2 regions of the Azospira sp. genome follow, and region 2 is predicted to be linked to the other one. Evidence: predicted binding sites of a transcription regulator. Region 2 holds the regulator's gene; the other holds the start of a gene.
The links. Region 2 encodes sigma-54, which starts transcription at its own class of promoters, with help from an activator protein. Its sites were predicted from a motif close to TGGCACGCTTNCTGCTNA; they were not measured.

Region 1 (4,179 bases), on a different contig from region 2:
GCAGCCCGGGCCGGCTCCTGCGCCGATGGCGGCACCGGGGCCGCCGTCACGGAGGCGGCCGGGCCGCTCCCCACACTGCTGTCATTCATGGCCATGGCGGCTGCTCCCTGGTCTGTTGCATCGTTCGTCGGGCTGGCCGCCAGCGCGGTGTTGCCCTGAATCAAAGTCATCGTCGTCATGATCATTCCCCCATGCACGGATGGAGGCGGCCCCCGGCCCCGCCGGGACGGCCGCCGGTTGCTTTTAGGCGCGCACCTTGAAACTGGCGGCGTATTTCTTCGGGTCCTTGCCGTCCCACACCACGCCGTCGATCAGCTTGGAGGAACGCAGGTCGCTCTTGGGCACGGCCACCCCGGCCTTCTCCGCCGCCTGGCGGTACAGGCCCACCTGGTTGATGGCCTTGGCCACGCCCAGGTAGTCCGGATCGTCCTTGAGCAGGCCCCAGCGGCGGTGCTGGGTGAGGAACCACATGCCGTCGGAGAGGTAGGGGAAATTTACCTGGCCGTCGTTGAAGAACTTCATGTGGTTCTTGTCGTCCCAGGTCTTGCCGATGCCGTTGCTGTAGCGGCCCAGCATGCGGTCCAGGATCACGTCCACATCCGTATTGACGTAGGCCTTGGCGGCGATGGTCTCGGCCGTCTCCCGGCGATTGGCCAGGGAGGCGTCGATCCAGCGGGAAGCCTCCAGGATGGCGGCGGTGACGGCCACGGCGGTCTTCGGGTGCTTGGCCGCCCAGTCGGCGGTGGTGCCCAGCACCTTTTCCGGATGGTCGGTCCAGATGTCCTGGGTGGTGGCGGCGGTGAAGCCCACCTTGTCGATGATGGCCCGGGCGTTCCAGGGCTCGCCGACACAGTAGCCGTCCATATTGCCCACCCGCATGTTGGCCACCATCTGGGGGGGCGGCACGGTGATGGTCTTGACGTCCTTCATGGGGTTGATGTCGTGGGCCGCCAGCCAGTAGTAGAGCCACATGGCATGGGTGCCCGTGGGGAAGGTCTGGGCAAAGGTGAATTCCCGCTTCTCGCTGCTGATCAGCTTCTTCAGGGCGGCGCCGTCGGTGACGCCCTTGTCCTTCAGCTGGCTGGAGAGGGTGATGCCCTGGCCGTTGTTGTTGAGGGTCATGAGGCTGGCCATGTCCTTCTTCGGCCCGCCGATGCCCAGGTGCACGCCGTAGATGAGGCCGTACAGCACGTGGGCCGCATCCAGTTCCCCATTCACCAGCTTGTCGCGCACGGCGGCCCAGGAGGCCTCCTTGGTGGGCACGATCTTGATGCCGTACTTCTTGTCGAAGCCCTTGGCCGCGGCCATGACCACGGAGGCGCAGTCGGTCAGGGGAATGAAGCCGATCTTCACCTCGGTCTTTTCCGGTGCGTCGGAACCGGCGGCAAAGGCGGCGGCACGCAGACCGGGAGTCAGGCCCATGAGCGCTGCTCCCAAGCCCAGGAGGCCGGCGGATTTGACGAACTCGCGGCGTTCCGCCGCCACGGCATCGGGTGCCTCGAATTGCTTTTGCTTGGACATTCCATGCTCCTTGACCTCAGAAAAAAGAAAAGGCGTCACACCCGCGTGAGAGGAGAGAGAACACGCGGATGGACGCCTTTGTCCGTTTGCCGGTCAGGGCTTCACTGCGCTGCCCGGCGTTGCTCGAACCGCCATTGGTCCGACTTACGACCTAGTTCAGCAACCACCGTGCCAGGCAGCAAAAATATCTGGAATTCACCGTTACTTCATATAGATAGCCACATTCCCACCACCCTGAAAAAATCCATCCGCGGCACCGGAGCGCACTGCTGCGGTGCGCCATGGCGTGACCGCCGCACAAGAAGGGGGAACCCGGGCCGGCGGTTGCAGCGACAGCGGAGGAAGGACAGCGGAATGGGGAGCGACGGCGGGAGAGGAAAGGGGAACGGCGAAAGCGCCGACCCCATCTATGACCAAACGCCTAAAGACACTGGCATCCGATGTTCTTATGATTATCGGGTTGTTGATGGCATGCAACACAAAATAATGCTCCCGCACGTATCGGGAGCGGGAGGGAAACATGGATATCCAGCAACAGCCCATGGAAGCCCCGCGTTTACTGTCGGGCTGGATGATGGGCAGTGCAGGCACGCAGGAAAACCACGACATCCTTTGGGACGACGTGGAGCATCTGCCCTCCGCCGCCGTCAGTTTTCTCCTCATCGCCCTGCCCCTCTCCCTGCTGCTGCCGGTGATGGCCAACTTCGCCGGCAACGCCTACGGCAACCGCATCATCGCCGGCTTCATTGCCCCCAGCTGGGAACGCCTGCTGCTCATCCTGGCCTGGGAACTGCTGATGGTGCCCCTGCTGGCGGGCGTCGCCCACCTGGCCGGGCGCTTCTTCCAGGTGCCGATGAACCGGCGCCAGGCCTTCCTGGTGGTGACCCTCAGCACCATTCCCCTATGGCTGGCCTCCCTGGCCCTGGCCGTGCCCAGCCTGATTTTCATCCTCATCACCGGCATGGTCGCCCTGGCCCTTTCCAGCTACGCCATGTACCGCTGCATCCGCCGCCTGCTGGCGGTGGAGGACGACTGCCTGGCCACCCTCTTCTGCGGCGTCATCATGGTCTGCGCCCTGCCGGCGTGGACCGTCATCCTGGCCCTGGTCCTGATCCACTAGACCAGGGCGCCATCGCCCCTGCCGGGGCCGCGTCCCGGCACAACCTCAGCCGACGGCGAAGGCCGGATATTCCTGGGCCTTCTCGAACAACTCCCGTTCCTCGAAACGCACGTGATCGCTCAGGGCTGTGGCGAAGGCTTCCAGGGCGCCCCGGTCGCCCCGGCCGATGCGCTCGGCCAGGCCCCGCAGCTGGGCGTGCTCGGCCAGGGTGCGGGCCACCAGCTGGTGCTCGCCGGCGGCTTCCAGCCAGGGCAGCAATTCCTCTTCCTCGCGCTGGAAGTGGGGTTCCAGCTCGGCGGCGAAGAGGCTCGACATCTGGCCCGCCAGGGCGTTCATGGCCGCCTGGTCGGCCGCCAGCACGGCCTTGCGGCAATCCAGGGACAGCTTGAGGGCGGTGTGGTGTTCGCGGGACAACTGCAACAGGGCGGGATGGCGTTTCATGGCGGACTCCCGGAAAGGGTGATGGGAGACAGTATGGCGCCGGACGGGGAACCGGGGCCAGGATGCAAATCAAACCCAACATCACCCGGGTCAAAGCCAGGGATGGGCCGGCGGCCCGGCCTTCAGAGCAGGACCTTGGCCATCTCGATGACGTCCCGGGAGACCCGGGAGATGCTCTGGCCCCGGTCCATGGCCAGGCGGCGCAGGGCGTGGTAGGCCTCTTCCTCTTCCATCTTGCGGGTCTTCATGAGCAGGCCCTTGGCCCGCTCGATGATCTTGCGGTCGGACAGCTTCTGCGTGGTTTCCGCCAGTTCCCGGCGCAGGGCCAGGGTTTCCTCGAAGCGGGCCCGGGCCACCTCGACGATGGGCTTGATGCGGGCCGGGTCCAGGCCATCCACCACGTAGGAGGAGACGCCGGCCTTCATGGCCTCCCGGATCAGGCCCGAATCGTCGTCGTTGGCGAAGATGATCACCGGCCGGGGCATGTCCCGGTTCATGGCGGAAAGGTGTTCCAGGGTGTCCCGGCTGGGGCTGTCGGTTTCGATGAGGATGACGTCGGGCTTCAGTTCCTCCACCCTTCCCGCCAGGTCTAGGGACGAGGCCAGCACGGCCGCCACCTGGTGGCCGGCCTTGACCAGGCCGGCGCAGATGTCGGCGGCCCGGCTCTGGGATTCATCGATGACGAGAACGCGCAGCATGGGTAGGTGGATTCCTGAAAAGACCTAGTCGAGGGCCAGGATGTGCTCGGCCATGGCGTCGATCACGCCCGGAGCTTCGCCGATGGCGCCGGCGATGTGGATGCTGAGCTGGGGATGCTGGCGTGCCGCGGCTTCTACCTGCAGGGGCAGATCCCGCTTCAGGTGGCCGCTCTGGGCCATGAACATGGGCGCCAGGCGGATGCTGGTGACGCCCTCGTCGGCCAACTGGGCGACGCACTGTTCCAGGGTTGGCTCCATGAATTCGAGGAAGGCCAGGGCGACGCGGCGCTGGGGCTCCCGCGCCTGGATGGCGCGCTTCACGCGCTGCATGGGCTCGGCCCACTGGGGGTCCCGGGCACCGTGGCCGAAAAGGATGAGGGCAGTTTGGGTCATGTCTGG
Region 2 (4,179 bases):
CCTGGTGGTCCTCAAACAGCTGGCTGATGGAGATTTGCCGCATGGTTCCCCCAGTCGGTGAACAGGCGGTGGGCGTCGTCGGTGTTGTCGCAGGCGCCCAGGGCCTCGCGGAAGGCCCGGTCGGAGAAACGCTGGGCCAGCTCGGAAAGAATCTGCAGATGCTGCTCGGTGGCCTGTTCCGGCACCAGCAGCACGAACATCAGGCCGACAGGCTTGCCGTCGGGGGAATCGAAAGGCACCGGGGCGGACAGGCGCATGAAGGCGCCGGCGGCTTCCTTGAGCCCCTTGATGCGGCCGTGGGGAATGGCAACCCCCTGGCCCAGGCCGGTGGAACCGAGTTTTTCCCGGGCGAAGAGGCTGTCGAAAACCGTGGCCCGGGCGATGCCCAGGTTGTTCTCGAACAGCAGTCCGGCCTGCTCGAATGCCCGCTTCTTGCTGCTGGCTTCGAGGTCCAGCAGGATGTGGGCGGGAGGGAGGAGTTTGGCGATCAGATCCATGGGGCGGGAACCTTCCCCGAACAGCGGGATGGCGGCGGCAGGGCCGGTTGGAGACTGGGATTCAGGCAGGATACCTGGCGAAAAGTGGCGGGATCATAACGGAAAACGACCCCGCCGCCTATGCCTTTCGTCCCAGTCCCGGAGAGGGAATCAGATCACTCTTCGATGTGATTCTTGATGGTGTCGCGGTGGTGATCCTGGGCCTTCTGCTTGTACTTCTGCACCTGGCGGTCCAGCTTGTCGATCAGGGTGTCCACGGCGGCATACAGGTCGGCATCCTCGGCATCCACGTGGATGTCCTTGCCGGGCACGCGCACGGTGACTTCAGCCTTCTGCTTCAGCTTTTCCACGGTGAGGATGACGTTGACGTCGATGACGCTGTCGAAGTGACGCGTAACCCGCTCCAGCTTGGCAGTGACGTAGTCGCGGATCGCCGGGGTGACTTCCAGGTGATGTCCGGTGATGTGCAGGTTCATGGCTCGCTCCTTTTTTAGATGGACTTGCGTAGGTTGGCCGGCGAAATGTTGAGCGCTTCTCTGTATTTTGCAATGGTTCGACGCGCCACAACAATGCCTTGTTGGCCAAGAATTTCGGATATTTGACTGTCCGAAAGGGGTTTTCTGGGGTCTTCGGCCGCCACCAGCTGCTTGATCAGGGCCCGGATGGCGGTGGCCGAACAGGCGCCCCCCGTATCCGTGGCCACATGGCTGCCGAAGAAATACTTGAGTTCGAAAATGCCCCGGGGGGTGGCCATGTACTTCTGGGTCGTCACCCGGGAAACGGTGGATTCGTGCAGGCCCAGGGTTTCGGCGATTTCCCGCAGTACCAGGGGACGCATGGCCACCTCGCCGTGTTCGAAGAACTGGCGCTGGCGGTCCAGGATGGCCTGGGACACGCGCAGGATGGTGTCGAAACGCTGCTGCACGTTCTTGATCAGCCAGCGGGCCTCCTGCAGCTGGCCGGAGAGGCTGGAGCCGCGCTGCTTGGAGAGGATCTCGGCGTAGAGCCGGTTGATGCGCAGGCGCGGGTAGGCGTCCGGATTGATGCTGGCGGTCCACTGGTTGCGCACCTTCTTCACCACCACGTCCGGGGTGATGTAGCGGGCATCCAGGGGCGCGTACTGGGCGCCGGGCCGGGGGTTGAGGCTCTTCACCAGGTTGGTGACGGCGCGCAGGCGCTCGTCGTCGCAGCCCAGCAGCTTCTTCAGCTTGGTGAAGTCCCGGCCGGCCAGCAGTTCCAGGTGATGGCGCACCAGCTTCAGGGCCTGGTCCCGCACCTCGTCGGCCGGCAGGGCTTCCAGCTGCAGGGCCAGGCATTCGCCCGGAGTGCGGGCGCCGACACCGGTCGGGTCCAGGTGCTGCAGGTGGCGCAGGGCGATCTGCAGGTCGTCCAGGTCGATTTCCAGCTCTTCCGGCAGGGCTTCCTGCAGCTCCTCCAGGGGCTGGGTCAGGTAGCCGTCCTCGTCCAGAGCCTCGATCAGGAAGCTGACCAGCTGCCGGTCCCGCTCGGAGAGCTGCATCAGGCCCAGCTGCCAGTTGAGGTGGTCGCGCAGGGAGGTGTTGGCGGCCTGCACTTCCTGGAAGTCGGAATCCTCGTCCTCGTCGCGGGAGGCGGAAGGGTAGCTGCCTTCGGCAAACCAGTCCTCGCCTTCGCCCAGGCTGTCCCGGCTGTCGTCCCGGACTTCTTCGGGGCCGTGACTGTCGGCGCCTTCACCGGATTCGCCGCTATCGCCTTCCCGCGGGCCTTCGGCAGCAGCCTCGGCCGTACTGCCGGCGTATTCGCCTTCGCTCCCGCTGTAGGAGGGCTCGTAGTTCTCGTCCTCGCGCTCCAGCAGGGGGTTTTCCAGCAGATACTTCTCCAACTCCTGCTCCAGCTCGAGCGTCGACAGTTGCAGCAGCCGGATGGACTGCTGCAGCTGTGGCGTCAGGGCCAGGTGCTGCGAGAGTTTGAGTTGGAGGGTTGGTTTCATGGACCCGGGGCCGAAGGGGCCGGCGGCAATGAGCGGGTTGAGGGAAAGACTCGGAGACTGGGCTCGTCAGAGACGGAAGCTCTCGCCCAGATATACTTTTCGGACGTCTTCATTATAAACGATCTCATCCGGGCGGCCAGACGCCAGCACCCGGCCCTCATTGATGATGTAGGCCCGGTCGCAGATGCCCAGGGTCTCACGCACGTTGTGGTCGGTGATGAGCACGCCGATGCTGCGGTCCTTGAGGAAACGGATGATCTTCTGGATTTCCAGCACGGCGATGGGGTCCACGCCGGCGAAGGGCTCATCCAGCAGGATGAAACGGGGAGAGGTAGCCAGGGCCCGGGCGATTTCCACCCGGCGGCGCTCGCCACCGGACAGGGCGGCGGCATTGGAAGCGCGGATGTGGCCGATGTGCAGCTCTTCCAGCAGTTCCTCCAGGCGCAGGTCGATCTCGTGCTTGGGCAGCTTCTGCAGTTCCAGCACGGCGCGGATGTTCTCCTCCACGTTGAGCTTGCGGAAGACGGAAGCCTCCTGGGGCAGGTAGGAAATGCCCAGATGGGCCCGCTTGTGGATGGGGAAGTGGGTCACTTCCTGATTCTGCAGCTGGATGGAGCCGCCGTCGGAGGGCACCAGGCCGACGATCATGTAGAAACAGGTGGTCTTGCCGGCACCGTTGGGGCCCAGCAGGCCGACCACCTCACCGCTGCCCACCTCGAAGGACACGTCATGCACCACGGTGCGGGACTTGTAGCGCTTTTTCAGGTTGTTGGCGGAAAGCTTGGCGATGAGGTCGGGGTTCTGCTCGGACATGGGCTATCGGATTCTATGAATGCGGGGGCGTAAAGGCATTGTGCCAGAGGTGTCGCCCGGGGGTTCTACCAGTCGCTGCCGGACTCGTCGTCCCAGCCGCCCTGCAGCACCTGGCGGACGGTGGCGGCGGCAAAGCCGCGGCTGAGGAGGAAGCGGGTCTGTTTGGCCCGCTCGGCCAGATCGGCGGGCAGGGCGGCAAATTTCTTCTGCCACACTTGGCGCGCCCGTTCCAGCTCGCTGCCGCCCTGGGCCAGGGCCGCGGCGACGGTTTCCTCGGCCACGCCCTTCTGCCGTAGTTCCTGGGCCAGCCGGGCATCGCCGTAGCGGCGGGCGCGGATGGCGACCCTTTCACTGGCATAGCGGGCATCGGAAAGCTGGCGGCGGGCCGCCAGGTCGTCCAGCAGGGCCTCCAGCTCAGCCTCGGATTCTGCGTGGGGCGCCAGCTTGCGGGCCAGTTCGGCCCGGCTGTACTCCCGCCGCGCCAGCAGCCCCAGGGCCCGCTGGCGCAGGCTCGGGGTCATTCTCCGGCTGCGGCCGCCGGGGCGGGGTTGGCCACGCCCAGGGCTTCCCGGATCTTGCCTTCGATTTCCTGGGCAATGGCCGGGTTGGCCTTGAGGAATTCCCGGGAGTTGTCCTTGCCCTGGCCGATTTTCTCGCCCTTGTAGGAGTACCAGGCGCCGGACTTCTCGATCAGCTTGTTGGCCACCCCCAGTTCGATGATCTCGCCCTCGCGGGAGATGCCTTCGCCGTAGAGGATATCGAACAGGGCTTCGCGGAAGGGCGGGGAGACCTTGTTCTTCACCACCTTGACGCGGGTTTCGTTGCCGATCACCTCGTCACCCTTCTTGATGCCGCCGATACGGCGGATATCCAGGCGCACGGAGGCGTAGAACTTGAGCG

Region 1: OEL49_RS03570 (CmpA/NrtA family ABC transporter substrate-binding protein) is a predicted target of sigma-54. The motif match lies at 1,678-1,695, and genes of this name have one in related genera.

Annotation. Positions count from the first base shown of each region.
Region 1 is NZ_JAOTRW010000003.1:20,729-24,907, reverse strand. It holds gene ntrB (nitrate ABC transporter permease) at 1-95, opposite strand, end outside; gene OEL49_RS03570 (CmpA/NrtA family ABC transporter substrate-binding protein) at 244-1,521, opposite strand; gene OEL49_RS03565 (YIP1 family protein) at 2,042-2,641, shown strand; gene OEL49_RS03560 (hemerythrin domain-containing protein) at 2,687-3,082, opposite strand; gene OEL49_RS03555 (ANTAR domain-containing response regulator) at 3,205-3,780, opposite strand; gene OEL49_RS03550 (sirohydrochlorin chelatase) at 3,805-4,173, opposite strand.
Region 2 is NZ_JAOTRW010000006.1:226,359-230,537, reverse strand. It holds gene hprK (HPr(Ser) kinase/phosphatase) at 1-43, opposite strand, end outside; gene ptsN (PTS IIA-like nitrogen regulatory protein PtsN) at 12-497, opposite strand; gene hpf (ribosome hibernation-promoting factor, HPF/YfiA family) at 653-973, opposite strand; gene OEL49_RS10825 (RNA polymerase factor sigma-54) at 988-2,466, opposite strand; gene lptB (LPS export ABC transporter ATP-binding protein) at 2,533-3,279, opposite strand; gene recX (recombination regulator RecX) at 3,345-3,800, opposite strand; gene recA (recombinase RecA) at 3,797-4,179, opposite strand, start outside.